One region of the Pseudoalteromonas sp. 4NS20-0020 genome, then DNA from elsewhere that is predicted to be linked to it. Evidence: predicted binding sites of a transcription regulator. Region 1 holds the regulator's gene; the other holds the start of a gene.

The links. Region 1 encodes FliA, which starts transcription of late flagellar genes. Its sites were predicted from a motif close to CTAAAGNTNNNNNNNNNNNNGCCGATA; they were not measured.
Region 2: AC27JL_RS18600 (DUF5610 domain-containing protein) is a predicted target of FliA. The motif match lies at 2,047-2,073, and genes of this name have one in related genera.

The regions. Positions count from the first base shown of each region.
Region 1 is NZ_BAAJMI010000001.1:641,168-644,573, reverse strand. It holds gene AC27JL_RS02965 (protein phosphatase CheZ) at 1-665, opposite strand, end outside; gene cheY (chemotaxis response regulator CheY) at 684-1,067, opposite strand; gene AC27JL_RS02955 (RNA polymerase sigma factor FliA) at 1,107-1,817, opposite strand; gene AC27JL_RS02950 (MinD/ParA family ATP-binding protein) at 1,844-2,704, opposite strand; gene flhF (flagellar biosynthesis GTPase FlhF) at 2,697-3,406, opposite strand, start outside.
Region 2 is NZ_BAAJMI010000011.1:728-4,133, forward strand. It holds gene AC27JL_RS18590 (RNA recognition motif domain-containing protein) at 1-49, shown strand, start outside; gene murI (glutamate racemase) at 12-812, opposite strand; gene AC27JL_RS18600 (DUF5610 domain-containing protein) at 890-2,017, opposite strand; gene trmA (tRNA (uridine(54)-C5)-methyltransferase TrmA) at 2,180-3,277, shown strand; gene AC27JL_RS18610 (2-thiouracil desulfurase family protein) at 3,288-3,406, opposite strand, start outside.

The sequences.
Region 1 (3,406 bases):
GTTTGTTCGTCTAATGGTTCATTTGTTTTTTGTTGTTCTATTTTTTCGGCTTTACTTTCGCTTTGATCAGCGAAGGCTGTCAAAAGATGAATTAAGCTTTCTTCAACTTCTCTAACAAGCTCAATAACTCGGCGAATAACTTGTCCGGTTAAATCTTGATAGTCTTGTGCCATAAGTACATTAGTCATCAAACTTTGCAGCTCATCGGTTTTATGATGAGAATTGTTCATAAACTTATCAATGCTGTGGCATAACGATTTAAACTCCCCTAACTCAATCTCTCGATTCATTAGGCGATCCCATGTCGGTTTGATATGAGATATTTCGTCTGCCAACTGTTGAGCAATTGGTAGGCTAGCCTCAACTGCATCCATTGTTTTATTCGCGGCATTTTCTGTCATTTCTATAACATAATTGAGCCGTTTTTTTGCATCTGGAATAGCATCGGTAGTTAAGTCAGATAAGCGAGTGTCTAGCTCAAAGCTTTTTAAAGCTTCATGCAATTGACGGGTTAACTTTCCAACCTCAGCAAATATTTCAGATTGCTCCTTAGAAGCGGTATCTAAAATTAACTGATTGGCTTTGTCTTGCTCACCGTTTTCTAGAAAAACAACGAGCTGACGAGCTTGTTCTAAAGTTATTTGAGGCGCAGCAAGTGCTGACATAAGCCTCTCCCCCTATCATTAGCCTAAACGTTCAAATACTTTTTCTAATTTAGTTTTGAGTGTTCCAGCAGTAAATGGCTTAACGATATAACCATTAACACCTGCCTGTGCTGCCGCTATAATTTGTTCTTTTTTAGCTTCAGCCGTTACCATCAATACTGGAATGTGTTTAAGCTTATCATCCGCACGTATTGCTCTTAGTAGGTCTATACCCTGCATTCCTGGCATATTCCAATCGGTAACAACAAAATCAAATACTTGATTTTGTAGCATCGGCAAAGCGGTTGACCCATCGTCTGCTTCTTGAACATTAGTGAAACCTAAGTCACGCAACAGATTTTTAATAATACGTCTCATTGTTGAAAAATCGTCAACAACCAGAATTTTCATGTTTTTATCCAAAACATCCCCCAGTGAGGTCTTAACCTTGTTTACTTACTACTAATTTATCCAGTCATTGATTTTAGCTTTAAGCTTAATCATCGCCTGACCATGTATTTGACTTACACGCGATTCACTTACATCGAGTATATGCCCTATTTCTTTTAAATTCATTTCATCGTTATAGTACAAAGACAGCACCATTGCATCACGTTCTGGTAAAGATTTTATTGCACCTAATAAAGACTCGTTAAACCGCTCATTTTTAACATTATTAAACGGTTTGTCTAGCGCTAAATCTTGGCCCACTGGACTGATGGCATCTTCATCAACACCAAGGTCTTCAATACCGAGTACTTTACTTGCATTTACATCGTTTAAGATATGATGGTACTCATTTAACGAAATTTCAAGTTTTTCAGCAACTTCTATATCTGTCGGCTCACGGTTTAAGCTTTTTTCTAAAAATGCAATTGTTTCGGCCACCAAACGGCTTTTACGATGTACTGAACGGGGTGCCCAATCGCCACGTCGCATCTCGTCAAGCATTGCCCCACGAATACGAATCCCCGCAAAAGTTTCAAAGCTAGCCCCTTTGGTTGCATCAAAACTTTTAGATGCTTCAATCAGACCTATCATTCCTGATTGTATTAAATCGTCCAGCTGCACGCTGGCTGGTAAACGCGCTATAAGATGACATGCCACTTTTTTGACAAGTGATGCATGTTTTTCAACAATCACATTTAAATTTTGTGCTGATTGATATCCCATAACTTTATTCACCAATGTTGTCATAATTAGCCGTTTACTAGTTTCTCTATGAAAAACTCCAGATGACCTGATGGTTGATTAGGTATTGGCCATTTAACTGCTTTTGTTGCTAACGCTTGAAACGCAAGTGCCGCCGGCGAATTAGGAAAAAGCTCTACAATAACTTTTTGGCGACGCGTTGCTTTGCGCATATTTTCGTCGTAGGGAACCGTTGCGACCAGGTCCATTGATACATCTAAAAAACGATCGGTCACTTTGGAAAGTTTAGCAAATAACTCTTGCCCTTCACGCATACTACGGACCATATTTGCAACAATTTTAAATTTGTATACACCATGCTCGCGACTCAACACTTTAATGAGCGCGTAAGCATCTGTAATCGATGTGGGCTCGTCGCATACAACAACCATGACGTCTTGTGCCGCGCGAGAAAAACTCAGCACCATGTCTGAAATACCTGCGGCTGTATCGACAATTAAAATATCAAATTCTGTATTTAATTCACTAAAAGCCCGTATAAGTCCCGCGTGCTCTGAAGGCGACAATTCAACCATACTTTGAGAGCCTGATGTTGCGGGTACAATCTTTATACCTGCGGGGCCTTCAACTAAAATTTCATCAAGTTCACATTCACCAGATAAAACATGTGATAAGTTACGTTCAACACGTAGTCCTAGCATAACGTCACAGTTTGCTAAGCCTAAATCGGCATCAAGAACCAACACTCTGTTACCTTGCTGGCCTAATGCAATTGCAGTATTCAGAGAAACATTTGTTTTTCCTACTCCACCTTTACCGCCAGTGACAGCGATAACTTTTACGCCGTTGTTATTGTTTTGACTCATTTTGCGCAGGCCACTTGCTTGATCTAATACTGTGTTAATCATACATCCCTACTGTGCTTGGCGCCACTGCTTGGTGCCTTGAATGTTGTGCTTTTGCTCTTTTTAAATAGAGTTGCTCAGCCTTTTTAACTAGTTTTTCAGCATTTGCAACTCGAATATCTTCTGGTACTCGTTGACCGTTAGTAAGATACCCTATTGGAAGGCGATTTTGAATCGCTATACTAATAATCTCACCTAAACTTAAAGATTCGTCTAATTTGGTGAATATACAACCACTTAACTGCACTTTTTTAAAGTGCCTAACGGTTTCTTGCAACACATGTATTTGCGATGTTGCGCTGAGCACTAAATAACTGCGAATATCAACACGCTGATTACGCATTAGCGTATTAAGTTGCTCTGTTAAGCGCAAGTCGCGTTGGCTCATACCCGCAGTATCAATTAATACTAGTCGTTTATTTCGTAAATGATATAAAACTTCAGCTAATTCATTAGCATCTTTAACTTGCTTTACACCACAACCTATAATTCGGCCATAAGTGGCGAGTTGCTCATAAGCACCAATTCTGTATGTGTCTGTTGTGATTAAAGCGACTTTGTCTGCACCGTATTTTTGTGCGCCAAGCGCAGCTAATTTAGCAACGGTTGTTGTTTTGCCAACACCCGTTGGGCCGACTAAGGCGTATACACCGCCTTGACGTAAAATCTCGTTGTTGGTTGTCTGCATCTGATCTTCAACCATTG
Region 2 (3,406 bases), on a different contig from region 1:
AGAAGATGATTCTAATACGCTTCGAACTCAGGCGGATCAATCAGTTTAACTAGCTTAACCGCAAGTTTATCGCTGATCACATTAGCCGTTGCATAGTATTGCAACGGCTTTTTTATGCCAGGTATATTTTGTGCTAAAAAACCTGACTCAGTTAATAGATAAATAACCCTATTTGCTATTGCTGCACCAGAATCCACCAGCTGAATGCTATTTTTAAAGTACTCACTAAACTGCTTTGTAAGTATTGGAAAGTGAGTACACCCCAATACAAGCACATCTGTTTGCTTTTCAATACTCAAGCCTTCAAGTACAGCATGTAATTTATTTGTATCTAAATAGCCATTAAAGAAAAGTAATTCAGCAAGGTTTACCAACTCAACACTGCTATATAAGTTAACAGTTACATTACTAGCGTGCTGTGCTATTAACTTTTTTGTATATGAGCTCGCTATTGTGGCAGGTGTTGCCAGTAAAGCAATGTGATTTGAACGTGTTAATTCTGCGGCGGGCTTGATTGCTGGTACAACACCAACTATGGGTATATCTGTAATTTTGCGTACAGCACTTAATGCCGATGTGGATGCCGTGTTGCATGCTATTACAATTAAATCGACGTTTAGCTTGTTTGACTTAATGAAATGAATGAGCGAACACAAACGATTAATAATTGTTTGTTGTGTTTGAGCTCCATAAGGTAAGAAAGCATTATCCATAAAATAGCTATATTGAGCATTCGGGATACGTTGCTTTATATGATCAAGTACTGTTGTGCCACCAATCCCTGAATCAAAAACCATTATATGCGCTGACAAACGACCGTTCCTATTATTAGATTAGAACGGCAGTTTGCCATGTGATTTTTGCAAAAGAAAGTAGTTTAATGTTGAGGTTAAACTTCCTCTGCTGTTTGCTTTGTCGCGCTATTTATCTTATTAAGGTTTTCAAACATAGCTTTTGTGTAATCAACCAGTTTATCGATCTCACTTTGATCTTCATTAAGCCACTGCATAATACCTGATAATTGATTTTGAATACCTAGCTCGGTTGCTTTAGAAAATGCCTCTCGGAGGTCATCATTAAAAGGCGCTACTTTATCTGCAATTACTTTTTCTGGAGCCGGTTTATTTTCTTCGTAACCCTTTATTGCAGCAACTGTTTTGGTTTGGCGTAAATCCATTGAAAATGCGACAAGTTGTTCATTGCCTAAACTAAGCTCTTGCGCCTCTTCAAATGCCTGCTCTAAATCGCCGCTAAAAAAGGTCTTACTTACGTTTTGTAGGTTTTCCATTAACTCATTAATTGCTTCTTGCTCTTTATCATTAAGGTCGCCGTTAACTGACATTGAAAATGAAAGCTCTCTCGATTGTGATGATTCACTTACGAATGCCTCCCCTCCCTCACCACGCTGATAGCTACTAGCAGACTGAGATTTAAACGCATCGGCAAAACTTATTGTTACTTCATCACCTTCTGCGGTTGTGAAACTGTACTGAGCATTATTACTTAAACTTGCGTATTGTGCTTGAGTTACCCCCACACTAGCGGGCATTGGGTTGAACAAGTTATCTTCAAACTTATCAAGGCCATCAAAAATACCTTCTTTTGATTTGTTGATTCCCTCTTGGGTTTCATCGTTCAGAACGCCGGATTCTTTTAACTCATCAACAGCGTCATCAATACCTATTTGCACCCCCTTACGGGCATCACTTAGCATACCTTTTAATTTATCGTCATCGGCACCATCAGCTTTTGCTTTATTAACGGCGCCGGTGACAAAGTCGAGTACATTTTTAACTATTGCTTCAAAATCAAAAAGGGGCTTATCTGCTTTTTTTTCTTGAACTGGCAAACCAAGCTGCTCTGCCATTTTATCACCTAAAACTTTAGCAGCTAATTCTTTACCTCGTTGCTGATAGCTGTCTTGCGGAGACGCGATGGTAGGTTGTTGTACGTCAGCTTTGTTGTTGAATTTGTTTATGTTCTGGCTTGGTATAAAGCCATAATTGCCTATTTTCATGAATCGTCTCCTGAGCATGCGTAGTTTGTTATCGGCCAGGGCATAAAAAACTAAAGTAAACCGTGCAAAAAAACATCATTTATTCTAGCCAAAACTAGACAAATGCGAACCGCTCCCTACAATAGCGCCGATAAACAGATCTTAGATAAGGTAGTAACGCGAATGGCAGTTATTAAAATAGATACCACACAGTACCAAGCGCAGTTAAGTGAAAAAGAACAGCGTATAACTTCACAGTTTCAACGTTTTGGTGTGGAGCAGCTAGAAGTATTTAGCTCGGAGCCAATTAACTACCGCCAACGTGCCGAATTTAGAGTATGGCATGATGGAGACGATCTGTTTCATATAATGTTTGATCAGCAAACTAAAGAAAAAATACGCGTTGATACGTTTGACCCTGCGGCACCGCTTGTTAGTGAAATCATGCAGGTGATGATTGAAAACCTTAAACCATGCGAGGTTTTACGCCGGAAGCTATTTCAAATAGATTACCTGTCTACACTCAGTGGTGAAATTTTAGTGAGCTTGCTTTATCACAAGCCGCTTGATGATGAATGGCTACGTGAAATTAAGTCACTAAAGGCAAAACTGAGTGAAAAATATAAAATAGATTTTATTGGCCGAGCACGTAAGCAGAAAGAAGTGCTAGGTGATGACTTTGTAACAGAGCAATTAACTGTAAATGGCCAAGAACTAATTTACCAACAAGTAGAAAATAGCTTTACGCAACCTAATGCAAAAGTAAATATAAGTATGCTTGAGTGGGCACAAGATTTATGTAAACCACTTAAAAATGATTTACTAGAGCTTTACTGCGGTAATGGTAACTTTTCTATTGCGCTAGCGGGATCTTTTAATAAAGTACTCGCAACTGAAATATCTAAATCGTCTGTTCACTCTGCTCAATATAATATTGCCAAAAACAATGTAGACAACCTAGATATTATTCGTATGTCGAGCGAAGAGTTTACTCAAGCAATGAATGGCGAACGTACTTTTTCTCGTTTAGACGGTATTGACCTTAAAAGCTATGACTGCCAAACCATATTAGTCGACCCGCCACGCGCTGGTATGGATGAGTTAACCTGTGATTTAGTGGCTAATTACGAAAACATAATTTATATATCGTGTAATCCTGACACACTGGAACGCGATTTAGATCATTTAACGCGTTCGCATAACGTTAAGCGCTTTGCGATATTTGATCAGTTCCCTTATACACATCACATAGAGTCGGGTGTTTTCTTACAGCGTAAATAACCAACCCAAATTAAAGTGCCAGTGCTTTTATAAGTGCTGGTATTTGCTCTTCACTAAATACTTGAACTCCATTCTTTATTAATAATGCTGCAGTTAAACCTAGACCTTCGATTTTTATTCCGCGATGCT